DNA from 4 places in the Halopseudomonas phragmitis genome. Region 1 is predicted to be linked to each of the others. Evidence: predicted binding sites of a transcription regulator. Region 1 holds the regulator's gene; each other region holds the start of a gene.

Region 1 (4,381 bases):
ATGTGCAGATCGAGCAGCGCCTGCCCGGCCAGCCGCGGCGCAAGCTGAGCACAGAGGCATTGACCGTGTTTCCGCCCCGTGATTACGCGGAAACCGACCAGGACGTTAAAATCGAGGCTGCCCGCGGCGTCACTACCGCCACCGGCATGCAGCTATACTTCAACGACGGCCGCGTAACGCTGCTGTCCAATGTACGAGGCCAACATGAGGTGCGCTAACCCTCTGCTGCTCACTGCACTACTGCTTACCCCTTCGCTGCCTGCGCTGGCACTGCCGAGCGACAGCGAACAACCGATTCGCATCCAGGCCAACAGCGCCACCCTGGATGATCGCAACAACACTGCGGTCTACACCGGCAACGTGATTGTCACCCAAGGCACCATGCGCCTGACCGGCAACCGGGTGACGCTCAATACCGATGCCAATGGCGAGGTCAGCAAAATCGTCTCGGTCGGCAGCCCGGCCACTTACCGGCAGACCCCCCGCGAAGGCCAGACGCCGATCAACGCCCGCGGTCTGACCATCGAATATCACGCCGATGTCGAACGCATCATCCTGATCGAGCAGGCCTTCCTCGAACAGGACAGCAACACCTTCCGCGGCGAATACGTCACTTATGACATTCAGCGCCAGGTAGTCGATGCCGGCCGGGCACCGGGCGCCAGCGGCCCCAGCGCCAGTGGCGACGAACGCATCGAAATCATCATTCAGCCGCGCAGACGCAGCGAGTAAGCCAGCCATGACAACCCTAGAGGCGCGCCACCTGGCCAAGGCCTACAAGGCCCGCAAGGTGGTCCGGGATATCTCGGTCACCATCAACAGCGGCGAGATCGTCGGCCTGCTGGGCCCCAATGGCGCCGGCAAGACCACCAGCTTCTACATGATCGTCGGACTGGTAAAGGCCGACGAAGGGCATATCCTGATCGACGGCAAGGACATCACCGCCCTGCCAATGCACGGCCGCGCCCGTCAGGGGATCGGCTATCTGCCCCAGGAAGCCTCGATCTTCCGCAAGCTGTCGGTAGCCGACAACATCATGGCGATTCTGGAAACCCGCAAAGACCTGAACCGCAAGGGCCGGCTGGGCAAACTCGACGCCCTGCTGCGCGAGTTCCACATTCACCACCTGGCCGACACCAAGGGCATGAGCCTGTCCGGCGGCGAGCGCCGCCGCGCCGAAATCGCCCGGGCCCTGGCCAGCGAACCCAAGTTCGTACTGCTTGACGAACCTTTCGCCGGGGTCGATCCGATTTCGGTCAACGACATCAAACAGATCATCCAGCATTTGCGTGACAAGGGGATCGGCGTGCTGATCACCGACCACAATGTGCGCGAAACTCTCGACATCTGCGACAAGGCCTATATTGTCAACGACGGCCATATCATCGCTGAAGGTGACGCTGAAGCTGTGCTGTCCAACCAGTTGGTCAAAGATGTCTATCTTGGGCACACCTTCCGCCTGTAAAAGCGCACACATTTCAGGCATGCTAGAGGCCTGTACGGTTTATTGGTTAACACCCGCCGCACAGGCCGACAGGGAGGGTGGGCCTGGCCTCGGAATGGTTAGACTCAGCGCATAAGGTATTTCGCCAAACAATGAAACCCACGCTCGTCCTCAAGATGGGGCAGCAGCTGACCATGACCCCTCAGCTGCAGCAGGCCATTCGACTACTCCAGCTATCCAGCCTCGATCTTCAACAAGAGGTTCAAGAGGCCATGGAGGCCAATCCGCTGCTGGAAATGGCCGACGATGGCGATGACGACTATCCCAGCGCCAGCCAGGAAAACGGCCTCGACAGCGACGACGCACCAGCAGTCACTCTGCCCGAGCCAGTCGAGCTTGACTCCATCAGCCCGCACAGCGACGACGAAGGCAACTGGAACGAACAGATCCCCAACGAGCTGCCGGTCGATACCCAATGGGAAGATGTCTACCAGACTTCGGCCAGCTCACTGCCCAGCAACGATGACGAAGACTGGGACTACACCTCGCGCACCGGCACCGGCGAAACCCTGCAGAGCCACCTGGAATGGCAGCTCAACCTGCTGCCGATGTCCGATACCGACCGCATGATCGCCACGGCCCTGATCGATGCGATCAACGCCGACGGCTATCTTGAAGAAACCCTTGAAGAGATTCTGGCCTCCTTCGATCCGGAACTGGAGATCGAACTGGACGAGGTCGAAATGGTCCTGCACCGCATTCAGCAATTCGAACCGGTCGGCATTGCCGCCCGCGACCTGAGCGAATGCCTGCTGCTGCAACTGCGCCAGTTGCCAAGCGACACCCCACTGCTCGAACAGGCGATGAAGGTGGTCAAGGATCACCTGGAACTGCTCGGCAACCGCGACTTTGCCCAGTTGATGCGCCGCACCCGGCTCAAGGAAGACCAGTTGCGGGTGGTCATCGCCCTGATCCAGACCCTGAACCCGCGCCCAGGCGCGGAAATCGCCTCTGGCGAGCCGGAATACGTGATCCCCGACGTGATCGTGCGGCGCGACAACCAGCGCTGGATCGTCGAACTGAACCAGGATGCCGTGCCCAAGGTCCGGGTCAACGGCCACTACGCCTCGATGGTACGCCGAGCCGACAGCAGCGAAGACAACACCTACCTGCGCAACCACCTGCAGGAAGCCCGCTGGTTCATCAAGAGCCTGCAGAGCCGCAACGAAACCCTGATGAAAGTTGCCAGCCAGATCGTCGAGCATCAGCGCGGGTTCCTCGAGCACGGCGAAGAAGCCATGAAGCCTCTGGTCCTGCACGACATCGCCGAAGCGGTAGGCATGCATGAATCGACCATCTCGCGGGTCACCACCCAGAAATACATGCATACCCCGCGCGGAATCTTCGAGCTGAAGTACTTTTTCTCCAGCCACGTCAGTACCAGCGAGGGCGGCGAGTTCTCCTCCACCGCTATCCGGGCACTGATCAAAAAGCTGGTTGCAGCGGAAAACCCGAAGAAACCATTGAGCGACAGCAAGATCGCTGGTTTACTTGAAGAACAGGGGATCCACGTAGCCCGACGGACCATCGCAAAGTATCGCGAGTCATTGAACATCGCCCCGTCGAGCGAACGAAAGCGTTTGGTTTAACCCATACAGATCAATGAATTCGGTAGTAACAAGTGGCAACATGGGTACCACACCGGTACCCGGTAACAACAGCCAACCAGGAGAAGCCGTATGCAACTAAACATTAGCGGTCATCAACTCGACGTCACCGAATCCCTGCGCGACTACATCAACGAAAAAATGGCCCGCCTTGAGCGGCACTTCGACAGGATCACCAATGTTCAGGTGACCCTGGAAGTCGAGAAGCTGCGCCAGAAGGTCGAAGCCACCCTGCACATCGCCGGGGGCGAAGTGGTCGCCAACGCCGAGCACACGGATATGTATGCAGCGATTGATTTGCTTACCGACAAGCTCGACCGGCAGCTGATCAAGCACAAGGAAAAACACCTGGATCGCCAACAAGGCGCCAACGACCGTTAATCCCGGCCCAACAGAGTCATGCAAATAACCCACATACTGACCCCCGAGCGCACCTTCTCCGGTGTGCAAGGGGGCTCGAAGAAACGTGTGCTGGAGCTGATCGGCAAGCTGATTGCCCAGCACACCGACCTCGACGCCGACACTATCTACGAAAACCTGATTGCCCGGGAAAAGCTGGGTTCGACCGGCTTCGGCCACGGCATCGCCATTCCCCACTGTCGGCTCACCGGCTGCGAACAGGCCGTTGGCGCCTTGCTGCAACTGGAAAGCAAGATCGATTACGACGCTCTGGACGGCGAACCGGTAGACCTGATTTTCGTATTGCTGGTCCCCCAGGAAGCCACCGAGCAACACCTGCAGATTCTCAAGATGCTGGCCGAAAAGCTTGACCAGGCCGAGCTGCGCGAAGCACTGCGCAAGGCTCCGGACGCCAGCAGCCTGTACCAGACAATGGTCGGCAGCGACGGGAGCTAAACATGCGTCTGGTTGTGGTCAGTGGCCGTTCCGGCTCAGGCAAGAGTACCGCCCTACACCTGCTGGAAGACAACGGCTACTACTGCATCGACAACTTGCCAGCCGGCCTGCTGCCAGAGCTGGCCAAGGAAGCCAACAACACCGAGCTGAACCTGCCCAAGGTGGCAATCAGCATCGATGCGCGCAACCTGCCCAGCGACCTGCGGCGCTTCCCCGAGTTGCTCAAGCAGGTCCGTGACGCCGGCATTCGCTGCGATATTCTGTTCCTTGCCGCCACCGACGAAGTGCTGATCAAGCGCTTCTCCGAGACCCGGCGCAAACACCCTCTGACCGACAGCAGCCACTCGCTGGCCGAGGCCATCGCCGAAGAACTGCGCCTGCTTGAGCCGATCATCGACCTGGCCGATCTCAAGAT
Region 2 (4,381 bases), 820 kb from region 1:
GGGCAAATCCACCACGGCGGTCAATCTGGCGCTGGCGCTGGCCCGTGAAGGTGCCCGGGTCGGGGTGCTGGACGCCGATATCTATGGCCCTAGCATGGGCTTGATGCTGGGGTTGCCCGAAGGTACCCGGCCTCAGGTCAAGGATCAGAAGCTGTTTATTCCGCCGACTGCCCATGGCGTGCAGGTCATGTCCATGGCTTTTCTGGTTGATGACAATACCCCGGTAGTCTGGCGTGGGCCGATGGTTTCCGGGGCGCTGATGCAGTTGCTGACTCAGACTGCCTGGGATGATCTCGACTACCTGGTGGTGGACATGCCGCCGGGGACCGGGGATATCCAGCTGACGCTAGCCCAGAAGGTGCCGGTAACCGGCGCGGTGATCGTGACCACACCGCAGGACCTGGCACTGCTCGATGCCAAGAAAGGGATCGAGATGTTCAACAAGGTCAATATTCCGGTGCTGGGGGTGGTCGAGAACATGGCCATTCACATCTGCTCCAATTGCGGTCATGCCGAGCATCTGTTCGGCGAGGGTGGTGGCGAGCGCCTGGCCGAGCAATACGGTGTTGATCTGCTGGCTTCTATGCCGCTGTCGATGATGATTCGCGAGCAGGCCGATGGCGGAACCCCGACCGTGGTGGCTGAGCCCGAATGCCAGATCAGCATGATTTACCAGGATATGGCCCGGCATGTGGGCGCACGGATTGCCGAGCGGGCTCAGGCACCGGCCATGCCCAGTATCAGCATCAGCGATGACTGACAGCTTAGTCATAACCGGCTAGAATGCCCGATCATTTTTCACCCAATCCTTATGCAGGGCACACCATGAGCATCAAGTCAGACCGCTGGATTCGTCGCATGTCCCAGGAGCACGGCATGATTGAGCCGTTCGTCGAGCGTCAGGTACGCGGCGCCGAGGGCAATCGGATGATTTCTTATGGGGTGTCCAGTTACGGTTACGATGTGCGTTGTGCCGATGAGTTCAAGGTGTTCACCAACATTCATTCGGCTACGGTGGATCCCAAGCATTTCGACGAAAAGAGCTTTGTGGATGTGAAGGGCGATGTATGCATCATTCCGCCGAACTCGTTCGCCCTGGCCCGTACCGTCGAATACTTCCGTATTCCGCGCAATGTGCTGACCATCTGTCTGGGCAAGAGCACCTATGCCCGCTGCGGCATTATCGTTAATGTCACTCCGCTTGAGCCAGAGTGGGAAGGGCATGTGACCCTGGAGTTTTCCAACACTACTACCTTGCCGGCCAAAATCTACGCCAATGAAGGCGTGGCTCAGATGCTGTTCTTCGAGTCTGATGAGTCCTGCGAAGTCTCATACAAAGACCGCGGCGGCAAGTACCAGGGCCAGCGCGGTGTAACCCTGCCCAAGGCGTAAGGTAAAAAAGACGCCGGTGATCAAGGTTGCCGTGGCACAACCTTGAGACCGGCGTAGTTGCTGCAAGGAGCAAATACAATTCAGGCGCCCGAAGGCGCCTGAATGGTTTTAGAAGCTCTTGGTGGCTGAGAAAGTCCAGTTGCCGCTGCAATAACGGCTTTTGCCATACCATTCGCTGCAGGTGCCGCCCTTGATGTTGGTGTCTGAGTACATCAGTGCCCAGTCGATACCTACGAAGTCCTTGCTGACGGTGACAGCCCAGTCATCGTACTTCTCTTTGCTCTGTACCGAACTCAGCGGATCCTTGGTGTCAGTGCGACCGTAGTGCAGGTCAAGGCCGAATTCGTAGGGCAGTTCGAAGCCGTAACCAATGTAGGTGTACAGCGCACTTTCCGGGTCGTAGGCGTATTTGGCGCCCAAGGTGAAGCCGTACAGACCGATACTGGCCAGAACTTCGTCGACACTGGCATCACCACCGGCTTTCGGGTAGGTGTAAGTCGCCCAGCCCAGGTCCAGCTCGATTTCATCTGTGATGTTGCCGGCCCAGCCAAAGTAGTAATCGATTTCCACGCTGGCATCAAAGGCGTCGGCGTCGACGTTGGAAGCCCAGGCGCCGATATACAGGCCGGACTCGTGGGCGAAATCCAGGCTGCCCTGAACCGCGCCGGCACCAGCAGTCTGCGACTGGCCGCGCCAGATGTAATCGGTTGCCAGGGTGGCGGTCATGCTGGCGTCGATTTTACCGATCGGGGTATCGAACTCTTCTGCATGGGCCAGAGTGGCAAAGCCGAGGGTGCTGGCGGTGGCGACGGCAACTGCAAGTTTTTTCATCATATTGGTAGTACCCCATGTCGTGTGATTCAAAAAGTTTTGAATGTGTTGGCACGGGTTACATAGCACGTAGCTTGCCAGTTTTTATTTCTTGTTTTATTTCATGTGCTTATGTGTGTTTTGTGGTGTTGTGAGTATAGTTTCGGTCAGCTTTTTTCGGAACGATTGCACTGTGGTGGTGCGCCAGTTCGGGGCGGTGGTGCATGCAGGGGAGTCGGTTATCCGGTTGATCCAGGTCAACGAGGGCGGTCACCGGTTTGCGACAATGACTATAGTGATAAACAAGGCAACAACAATCCAAGGAGTCACCATGCGCAACGTACTGCTACCCTTTGACGGCTCGGCCCCGGCCAAACGAGCCATTGAGTATCTGGTGGGTGTAGCTGCCGAGTATCCGAACATTCTGGTGCACGTGATCAATGTGCAGAGTGAGCCCAAACTGTATGGCAACTATGTGTCGGCCAATATGCTGGAACAGTTGCACGGGGGCGCGCTGGATCATGCCCGTGAAGTGATTGTCGAGGCTGGTGCCATGCTGCGCGAGGCCGGTGTTCGCCATGAAGAGCATGCGGTGGTGGGTGAGGTCATTGGTGAACTGGCACATGCGGTCAAGAGCCTGGGCTGTGACACCGTGATCATGGGTACTCGCGGTATGAGCAATCTGGGCAACCTGTTCATGGGCTCGGTCGCTACCCGGGTGGTGCATGAAGTGCCGGTGCCGGTGTTGCTGGTCAAATAGTCACTGCGCGACAATAACGGCTCCGCCAAGGAGCCGTTATGTCATCCGTTCAACCGATCCCCCATGCCGGGGTTGATACCCTCAGCTTCCGCCAGCTCGATCAGCTCAATGCGCTGCCCAAGGGCTCCTGCTTCAAACTGTTCAAGCACTGCCAGTCGCAGTTGCTCGAAGGTCGTGACTATTTCTACTTGCCGGCTACCGAGCATCAGGCGTTGATCGATCAGCTCAAGCTGTCCGGTCAGATTTATGCCAGCACGGTTCATCTGGTGCTGCTGACCCGTGATGGTTATGCCCGCCTGCGCGAACTGGGTGGGAGTCAACTGTGATGGCCGATTGAGCGGTCGCTGTATCTTCAGCAATTGTGCTGTTCCGGGCCTAATACTGCTTTAACTGCCTGGGAGTACTGCTCATGACCGCCAAGGATTTTCTGCTGGCGCTGCTTGTCATTCTGGTCTGGGGCATGAACTTCGTGGTGATCAAGGCTGGTTTGCAGGACATGCCGCCCATGTTGCTCGGCGCCCTGCGATTCATGCTGGTGGCCTTTCCCGCGATACTGTTCATCAAGCCACCGGCGGTGCCGCTGCGCTGGTTGCTGGCCTACGGTCTGACCATTTCACTGGGCCAGTTCGCGTTCCTGTTTTCAGCCATGCACGTCGGCATGCCGGCCGGCCTGGCCTCAGTGGTACTCCAGTCCCAGGCTCTGTTTACCTTGTTCTTTGCCGTACTGCTACTGGGTGAGCGGTTGCGTGGCTTTAATCTCATTGGGCTGTTGATTGCGGCCGCAGGTCTGCTAATGATCGGTTTGCAGATCAACAGCGGTATGACCACGGCCGGTTTCATATTGACCTTGTGCGCTGCCTCTATGTGGGCACTGGGAAATATCGTTACCCGCAAGATCGGCAAGGTGAACCTGGTCGGGCTGGTAGTGTGGGGTAGCCTGGTGCCGCCTTTGCCATTTCTGGCGCTGTCCTGGTGGCTGGAAGGTCCCGAGTTAATGCGCAGCGCCTTGCTGGGCTTCAATCTCAATACCCTGTTGGTTCTGCTGTATCTGGCTTTTGCCGCGACCATTCTTGGCTACAGCCTGTGGAGCCGGCTGTTGTCGCGCTATCCGGCCAGCCAGGTTGCGCCTTTTTCCCTGTTGGTGCCGGTGATTGGTTTGAGTTCCGCCGCGTTGCTGGCGGGGGAGCGGGTCAGCGCCCTGCAGCTTGGCGGAGCATTTCTGGTGATGCTGGGGATTTTGGTCAATGTGTCTGGAGGGTGGCTGCTTGGCCGTTGGCGTAGGGCCGCTGGGCGACCGGCAACGGAGTGTCCGGTCGTCAGCGAGCCCCGCTAGCCGGGGCGGCTCAGTCCTCGCCGAGAAAACCACCGGACTGTCGGGCCCAGAGCTGGGCGTAGAGCCCGCCGCGCTCAATCAGTTCG
Region 3 (4,381 bases), 2.0 Mb from region 1:
GGCAAAGGTGGCAAGAATGAGCTGCCCCTGAACCCGGGTCTGACCGTTGGTGTAACGGGCGAAAATCACCCCGGTATCGTCAATTTCCAGGCCCGCCAGTTCACCGGTGGTAAAACCGTCCTGCACTACCGAGTTAACCCCAAAAGTCGATGCATACTGGGTCGAACCGGTCAGATTGATCGCCAACTGAGCGACCGGCGAGGTGGCGCCGGTGGGTTGACCGTTAGCGTCCAGTGGCACCCAGCCGGACAGGTTGAACGGCTGGGCAGTGGTCATTTGCCCGGCATTGTTGAAGTTGACATCAAAACGCGCGCCAGCCGAAGGCGCATAGGCCGGATCCGAAGCCAGCACCCCGGTTTGCGGGTCGCGACCATCGACCAGCACGATCATCTCCCAGGTATTGGCATCGGTTTTGACGAAGTACTTGGTCAGCACATGCGAGTTGCCCAAGCTGTCGTAAACATCCACTGATGTCGAACTGTTGTAGGACGTTGAGTCAGTCGGATCGAAGGAAACCTCGGCGGCAGCCAGACCAGCAGCCTCGGCAGCCGCGATCTCGCCGGCGGTCGGATTGTCCGGATCAGCAGCACCAGCAATCGAGGCAGCATAGGCCTGGTCATAGGCTTCCTGCCACAGAGCCGGGCGCACATTGGTCGAATTCAGATTGAGGGTCGAGCGAATCTCGGTGGTGGCATTCGGCTCGGCGGCCCGGGTATCGATCCGCAGATCAGTCCGCACACCTTGATTGATCTGCCCGGTGACCGGATTGACCCCATACCCCTGCAAGCGCTCACCGAAGTTGTTGATGATGTTGCCTTCACGGTCAGTCCCGAAATAACCGGCACGGGTATAGCTGATCGCCCCATTGTTGCTGGTGACGAAAAAGCCATTGCCGTTGATCGCCAGATCCAGGGTGTTCTGGGTGAAGTTGACATTGCCCTGGGTAAACTGCTGGGCCACGTTGCTCAGCAGCACGCCACTGCCCTGCGGATTGCGTCCGGTGCCCAGCACCGAGGCGGCATAGACATCGGCAAACTCGGCACGTGACTGTTTGAAGCCAATGGTACCGGCATTGGCGATGTTATTACCGGTAACATTCAGGTCGGCCGACGCCGCCCGGATACCACTCAAACCGATATTGAAGGACATGATCTGGTTCCTTGTATCAATGCGTCACAGACGACGTTACTTGCCAATGATCTGAACTTGCGACAGGCCGATACTGCCAAGGCCCGCCACATTGAGAATCAGGTCGCCACCCGGCGTGCCCGGTAGCGATACGCTGTCGACATTGGCCGGCAGCAGAGTAATCAGTTGCTGGTTTTCACCCTCGATGCCAGCTTCAGCCTTGAAGCTATATTTGCCGGGCGGCAAAATATTGCCGCCACTATCGGTGCCGTCCCACTCGAACGCCACCAAACCAGACTGCTGACTGCCCAGGTTGATCCGCTGCACCATAGTGCCAGCCTCGTCATAGATGCCCACAAATACGTTGCTGCTGGACTGCGGCAAAACCACGTCGCCCTTGATCCCTTCAGCGGTATCGACAATTGCCTTGTCGGTCGGCACGATCACCGTGCGCCCGACCAGAGAGGATGCCTGCAGCGCCTGGGACGACTGGAAACCGCTCATGATCGCTTCCATGCTGTCGTTCAGATTGCCGATACCTTCCACTGTACTGAACTGTGCCAACTGGGCGATGAACTCACCGTTTTCCTGCGGCGACAGCGGGTCCTGATTATTGAGCTGAACCACCAGCAGTTTCAGGAACTCGTCCTTACCCAGCTCGCCCCCCTTGTTGAAGCGCTCATTGTCGATCTGGTAGTTGTCCAGGGCGCCGGCACCGACATTATTGGTGTACATGATTCAAGGCTTCCTTATCACTGCCCAAGCGTCAGCACGCGCTGCAGCATGGTCTTGGTGGTATTCATGATTTCCACGTTGGTCTGGTAGGCCCTTGATGAAGCCATCATGTTGGCCATTTCCTCGACCACATTGACATTCGGGTAGTACACATACCCGTCCTCGTTGGCCATTGGGTGATCTGGCTCGTAGCGAGCCTGCAACTCGGCATCCGATTCGACGATGCCCAGCACCTGCACACCCTGCCCCGGCTCACTTTCAGGCGCGAACAACGACGGCCCGAGGTTTTGCTGGCTGCTGAATACGGTGGCGAACACCGGATGCCGGGCCCGATAGGTCTGATCGATACTGCTGGATACGGTTTCAGCGTTGGCTATGTTGCTGGCGACAGTATTGAGCCGCAGCGACTGAGCGCTCATGCCGGAACCGGCAATATTGAAAATCTGGGTCAGGGACATGGTTATTCTCCACGCAGGGCGGTCATCAGCCCTTTGAACTTGCTGTCGAGGAAGGTAAAGCTGGCCTGAAACTGAATGGCATTCTCGGCAAACTTGGCCTGCTCGACCTGGGTATCCACAGTATTGCCATCGACGGCTGGCTGCAGCGGCACGCGGTAACGCAGCCCCGCCGCCTGATCAATCAGGCTTTCAGCGGCAATATGCCGAGCATGTGTCTGGTTAGCCTGAAAGCGTTGGGCACCCCCCTGTTGCTGAGCCTCCAGCACACTGGCGAATTCCAGATCGCGGGCCTTATAGTTCGGGGTTTCGGCGTTGGCAATATTGTTGGCCAACACTGCTGAACGCTCGGCGCGAAACTTCAGCGCTTGCTCATGCAGCCCCAGGGCACGCTCAAAATTCAGGCTCATAGTGACACTCCCACTCCGGCTGCTAGCCGACCGATAACTTTCAGGAGTTCAAAAGCAAAGCCCGTGCCAAAACGCCAATCCCTTTATTTTCAATGGGATAGAAGATATAAAGAACGCCGTGCGGCAAGACTTGACCGGCAAGCGGCAAAGCTGGCAATGGCAAAAAGCGGCAAAAGGCAAAAGGCAAATTGCCGCCCAGGGCGGGCGGCAATCAGAATCAGCAGAATCAGAGAACCCTACTTGACCTTGTAAACAATCCCCGGACTGCACTGCACCATCTGGTACAGCTCAGGCAAACCGTTGAGAGCTTCGGAAGCCCCCAGCATCAGGTACCCGCCCGGTTTGAGCGTGGCATGCATGCGTCGCAGGATGTCTTTCTTCACTTCCGCCGAAAAGTAGATCAGAACATTGCGGCAGAAGACGATATCGAACTTGCCGAGCATGGCGTAACTGTCGAGCAAGTTCATCGCCCGAAACTCGACCCGATTGCGAATAGCCGGCTTGACCACCCAGCGCCCCGGCCCGACAGGATCGAAAAAACGATTGAGGCGATCCTGGGACAACCCCCGGGCAACCGACAGACTGTCGTATTCGGCACCCTTTGCCGCATTGAGAATACCGCCCGACAGATCGGTCGCGACGATCTGGGCACCACCGCGCAACTGGCCCAGATTGGCGCGCTCGAACTCATCGATCGCCATGCTCAGCGAATACGGCTCCTGCCCCGAAGAACAGGCCGCCGACCAGATCCGCAGGCGCTGACCGGGATTATCCCGAATGAACTCAGGAATCAATCGGTTTTTGAGCACATCGAAGGGATAGACATCGCGAAACCACAAGGTTTCATTGGTGGTCATGGCATCAATGACCGCCTCACGCAAGCCGCCACGCGGCTGGAACTGAATCCGCTTGACCAATTCACCGAGACTCTTGATGCCTTCCTGATCCATCAACCGATTGAGCCGGCTGGCCACCAGGTACTGCTTGTTGTCCCCCAACACAATGCCGCAGGCCTTTTCCAGAAACTCCCGGAACACCTGAAAATCCTGACTGGATGACGTCACGCAGCTTGCCCCATAATCAATTCAAATCCACTCTCAGGCACCCGCCTCTCCCCTCAGGGCATGCAGCCTGGCGACCACCCGGCCAGCCAGTTCATCCGGCTTGAATTTAGCCAGGAAATCATCCGCGCCAACCTTCTTCACCATGGCCTGATTGAACACCCCTGACAAGGAAGTATGCAGCATCACATGCAAGCCATTGAGACGAGAATCATTGCGAATCTCGGCAGTCAGGGTATAACCGTCCATTTCCGGCATTTCGATATCCGAAACCATCATCAACAGATGGCTGGAAACATCCTCGCCACTATCGGCCAACGCCTTGAGCCAGTCCAGAGCCTGCCTGCCGTCGTTGAGCGCAACCACCTCAACCCCGACCTCTTCCAGGCAACGCTTGACTTGCTTGCGCGCTACTGACGAATCATCAACGATCAGGACCTTGCGCGACACCGCTTCGGCCTGTGTCTGCTCGTCAACCAGGCCCTGAGACAAGTGCTCGTTGACCGGCACGACCTCTGCCAGCACCTTCTCGACGTCGATGATCTCGACCATCTGGTCATCAACCCGAGTCACCGCCGTCAGGTAGTGCTCA
Region 4 (4,381 bases), 890 kb from region 1:
CTACTACTCCACACCGGAAACCTGGTCGGTCACTCAGGCGCTGGAGCGTCTGCTGACCGCCCACAATCGCTGGTTGCGAGCCAATGGCGGTGGCCTGCCGCTGCTGACTACCCTGACCGCCCTGGTGCTGCGCGGGCGTCGTTATACCTTGGCCCATATCGGTGACTGCCGGGCCTATCTGCTGCGCAACGGTCGACTGCGCAAGCTGACCAATGAGCATGTCTGGGAACAACCGGGCATGGAACACGTGCTCAAACGGGCGATGGGATTGGATGAACACCCGCTGATCGATTACCTGGATGGCGAACTCGACGAAGGCGATCAGCTGTTGCTGGTCAGCGATGGGGTATGGGCCTATCTCAACGACCAGGCAATCCATGACACCCTGGCTGCCAACGACGCCCCCGGCCGCTGTCAGCGGCTGATCGATCTGGCCCTGGCCAATGGCGGGCAGGACAATGCCAGCGCACTGCTGGTCGGTATCGACACACTGCCTGACAGCAGCCTCGACGACGCCCTGCAACCGGCTGACGAGCGCGCCCTGCCGCCGCGCCTGAAACCCGACCAGCAGTTCGAGGGCTGGCATGTCCAGCGGGAACTGGGCGAAACCCGCCAGTCCCTGCTGTACCGGGTCAAGGATGGCCTCGGTCAGCCCTGGCTGCTTAAGACCCTGCCCCCTCAGCGTCAGGATGAACCACAGGCCTGCCGCGAACTGCTGCAGGAGGAATGGTTCCTGCGTCGGGTGGCCGGGCAATCGGTCCCTGAGCTGCATCCGCTGCCCGAACGTCAGCACCATTACTACGTGATGCGCGAGTACGCCGGACAGACCCTGGAGCAGCACAAGCGCGAGCACGGACTCTGGAGTCTGGCACTGTTCCAGCAACTGGCACCGCAACTGATCAAGGCCGTCGGCCTGCTGCACCGACGCAACCTGCTGCACCGCGACATCAAGCCGGACAATTTGCATCTGGGCGATGACGGCGTGCTGCGCCTGCTCGATTTCGGCCTTGCTTTCTGCCCCGGCTTGTCCCAGTGGCAGACCGGCAACCCGCCTGGCACTCCCAGTTTCATTGCTCCGGAAGCCTTTGCCGGGGCCGAACCCAGCCCGCAACAGGACCTGTATGCGACCGGCGTCAGTCTCTATTACTTGCTGACCGGGCATTACCCCTACGGCGAGATCGAGGCCTTCCAGCGCCCCCGCTTTGGCCGCCCCGCCCCACCCAGTCGCTATCGCCATGATTTGCCGGGCTGGGTCGACGAATGCCTGCTCAAGGCTCTGGAACCCGATCCTGATAAACGCTACGAAACCGCCGAAGAGTGGTTATTGGCTCTGGAACAGGCCGAGCGCCTGCCCCAGCCCAGCCGCCCTTTGATCGAACGCGAGCCGCTGGTGGTTTGGCGCGCCGTGGCCCTGACCTCACTCGCACTCAATCTGGTGCTGTTGATGCTATTGCTTCGCTGAGTTCCCTGGGGGTGTCGTCCCTCACTCGACGGCATGCCTGGTACCCCCCCATGTTGGGTCGAGGTACGACATCCCCAGGAACCTTTTTCACCCAACCGGGCCACAAGCCCAACAAACGCACCATTGCAGTGCAAAACGCCACAATAAGGTGCACAAGAAGAGCCCGGCAAGTGGCTCAAGCCATTGAAAAACAATAAAAATATAAATTGGCACACTGTGTGCATTGCTATTACCAGCAATTCACATACAACGGTCCTGTCAACGGCGACAGGTCGTTTCCTGACCGATCAGGACCTGGACAAAGGCGTCCTACCGCGCGAGCGGTGGGGCGCCTTTTTTGTTTTACGCTCATTACAACGGAGCACAACAGGATGCAAAAGCTCAAGCTGGTGATGGTTGGTAACGGCATGGCCGGGGTACGAACCCTGGAAGAACTGCTGAAACTGACGCCCGACCTCTACGAGATCACCGTGTTCGGCGCCGAGCCGCACCCCAACTACAACCGGATCCTGCTGTCACCGGTCCTGGCCGGGGAACAGACCTTCGAGGAAATCATCCTCAACCCGCTGTCCTGGTACGAGGAAAACGGCATTACCCTGCACACCGGCCGCAAGGTGGTGAAGATTGATCGGCGCAACCGCAAGGTGATCGCCGACGACGGCACCGAAGCTGAATACGACCGTCTGCTGCTGGCCACCGGCTCCAACCCGTTCATTCTGCCGATTCCAGGCAACGATCTGGACGGTGTGATCGGCTACCGCGATATCGCCGATACCGAAACCATGATGGAAACCGCCAAGACCCACAAGCATGCGGTGGTAATTGGTGGCGGCCTGCTTGGTCTGGAAGCGGCCAATGGTCTGAAACTGCGCGGCATGGATGTGACCGTGGTGCATATCGGTGACTGGCTGCTGGAGCGCCAGCTCGACCGCACCGCTGGCGAACTGCTGCAGAAGTCGCTGGAAGATCGCGGCCTCAAATTCCTGCTGCCGCAGTTCACCAGCGAGCTGCTGGACGATGGCGACGGCCGTGTCTGCGGCGTCAAGTTCAAGGATGGCAGCGTGATTCCAGCCGATCTGGTGGTGATGGCGGCCGGGATCCGGCCCAACACCGAACTGGCGGAAAGCGCGGGTCTGGCCTGCAACCGCGGGATTTTGGTCAGCGACACCCTGCAAACCTACGACCCGCGCGTCTACGCTATCGGCGAGTGCGCCAATCATCGCGGCATTGCCTACGGCCTGGTAGCCCCGCTGTTCGAGCAGGCTAAGGTCTGCGCCAACCATCTGGCGATGCTCGGCTATGGCCGCTACGAGGGTTCGATCACCTCGACCAAACTCAAGGTCACCGGTATCGACCTGTTCTCCGCTGGCGAGTTCATGGGCGATGACAGCACTGAGCAGATCACCCTGTCCGATCCGATTGGCGGGGTCTACAAGAAGCTGGTGATCAAGGATGACATTCTGGTCGGCGCCTGCATGTACGGCGACACTGCCGACGGTGGCTGGTATTTCCGGATGGTCAAGGAGCGCCACAACATCCGCGAGATTCGTGACCACCTGATGTTCGGCGAGAACGCTATCGGCGACACCGGCCACCAGGGCCAGAACAAAGCCGCCAACATGCCTGACGATATGGAGGTATGTGGCTGCAACGGGGTGTGCAAGGGCACCATCGTCAAAGCGATTCAGGAACACGGGCTGTTCAGTGTCGATGATGTGAAGAAACACACCAAGGCTGGCAGTTCCTGTGGTTCCTGCGTGGGCCTGGTGGAACAGATCGTGATCAATACCGTGGGCGGTGCAGCCGATGTGAAGCCCAAGAGCGAGAAGCCGGTCTGCGGCTGTACCGACCTGAATCACGGCCAGGTGCGCAAGGCGATTCGCGAGCATCACCTGACCAGCATTCCGGAGGCGATGGCTTTCATGGAGTGGCGCACGCCGAACGGCTGTGCGACCTGCCGTCCGGCACTGAACTATTACCTGATTTCGACCTGGCCGGGTGAGGCCAAGGATGATCCGCAGTCGCGCTTCATCAACGAGCGGGCCCATGCCAACATCCAGAAGGATGGCACCTATTCGGTGGTGCCGCGGATGTGGGGCGGCGTGACCAATGCCTCGGAACTGCGGCGGATTGCCGATGTGGCGGACAAGTACAACGTGCCGATGGTCAAGGTGACCGGTGGTCAGCGGATCGATCTGCTGGGCATCAAGAAAGAGGACCTGCCCAATGTCTGGAAGGATCTGGACATGCCCTCGGGGCATGCCTACGGCAAGTCGATTCGTACCGTGAAGACCTGTGTGGGCAGCGAGTTCTGCCGTTTCGGTACGCAGAACTCGACGCAGATGGGGATTGATCTGGAGCACGCCCTGTTCAACATGTGGTCGCCGCACAAGGTGAAGCTGGCAGTTTCGGGTTGCCCGCGCAATTGTGCCGAGTCGGGCATCAAGGATGTGGGGATCATCGGGGTGGATTCCGGCTGGGAGCTGTATATCGGCGGCAACGGCGGGATCAAGACCGAGGCCGGTGAGTTCTTTGTGAAGGTGAAGACCGAGGATGAGGTGATGGAATACTCGCTGGCGTTCCTGCAGCTCTACCGTGAGGAGGCCTTCTATCTGGAGCGTACGGTGCACTATATGCAGCGGGTCGGTATGGAGCACATCAAGCAGGCGGTACTGGAGGATGCTGAACGGCGCAAGGCGCTGCATGAGCGGCTGCTGTTCTCGTTGTCGTTCGAGCAGGATCCGTGGAAGGAGCGGATCGAGAAGGAAGACTTGAAACAGGAATTCCGCCGCATTGCGGTACAGCAGTTGGAAGGAGTGAACGCATGAACTGGCTGGATATCTGTGCTTTGGAAGAGATTCCGCGTTTGGGTTCGCGGGTGATCGATGGTCCCAAGGGTGATATTGCGTTGTTTCGCAC

Evidence for each region. The regulator sigma-54, encoded in region 1, starts transcription at its own class of promoters, with help from an activator protein. The targets are predictions, from matches to a motif close to ANTGGCATNNANNTTGCTNT.
Region 2: the regulator sigma-54 is predicted to act here: its motif matches at 2,286-2,305, upstream of BVH74_RS15925 (TorF family putative porin).
Region 3: the regulator sigma-54 is predicted to act here: its motif matches at 2,780-2,799, upstream of flgB (flagellar basal body rod protein FlgB).
Region 4: the regulator sigma-54 is predicted to act here: its motif matches at 1,668-1,687, upstream of nirB (nitrite reductase large subunit NirB).

The regions. Positions count from the first base shown of each region.
Region 1 covers NZ_CP020100.1:236,128-240,508, forward strand. The annotation lists gene lptC (LPS export ABC transporter periplasmic protein LptC) at 1-218, shown strand, start outside; gene lptA (lipopolysaccharide transport periplasmic protein LptA) at 205-732, shown strand; gene lptB (LPS export ABC transporter ATP-binding protein) at 740-1,465, shown strand; gene BVH74_RS01060 (RNA polymerase factor sigma-54) at 1,597-3,093, shown strand; gene hpf (ribosome hibernation-promoting factor, HPF/YfiA family) at 3,184-3,492, shown strand; gene ptsN (PTS IIA-like nitrogen regulatory protein PtsN) at 3,511-3,966, shown strand; gene rapZ (RNase adapter RapZ) at 3,969-4,381, shown strand, end outside.
Region 2 covers NZ_CP020100.1:3,447,035-3,451,415, reverse strand. The annotation lists gene apbC (iron-sulfur cluster carrier protein ApbC) at 1-760, shown strand, start outside; gene dcd (dCTP deaminase) at 826-1,392, shown strand; gene BVH74_RS15925 (TorF family putative porin) at 1,501-2,226, opposite strand; gene BVH74_RS15920 (universal stress protein) at 2,534-2,962, shown strand; gene BVH74_RS15915 (ORF6N domain-containing protein) at 3,001-3,288, shown strand; gene BVH74_RS15910 (EamA family transporter) at 3,372-4,295, shown strand; gene BVH74_RS15905 (ABC transporter ATP-binding protein) at 4,306-4,381, opposite strand, start outside.
Region 3 covers NZ_CP020100.1:2,246,734-2,251,114, reverse strand. The annotation lists gene BVH74_RS10425 (flagellar hook protein FlgE) at 1-1,149, opposite strand, end outside; gene flgD (flagellar hook assembly protein FlgD) at 1,186-1,863, opposite strand; gene flgC (flagellar basal body rod protein FlgC) at 1,881-2,321, opposite strand; gene flgB (flagellar basal body rod protein FlgB) at 2,324-2,728, opposite strand; gene BVH74_RS10405 (CheR family methyltransferase) at 2,965-3,792, opposite strand; gene BVH74_RS10400 (chemotaxis protein CheV) at 3,826-4,381, opposite strand, start outside.
Region 4 covers NZ_CP020100.1:3,385,513-3,389,893, forward strand. The annotation lists gene BVH74_RS15665 (bifunctional protein-serine/threonine kinase/phosphatase) at 1-1,462, shown strand, start outside; gene nirB (nitrite reductase large subunit NirB) at 1,834-4,290, shown strand; gene nirD (nitrite reductase small subunit NirD) at 4,287-4,381, shown strand, end outside.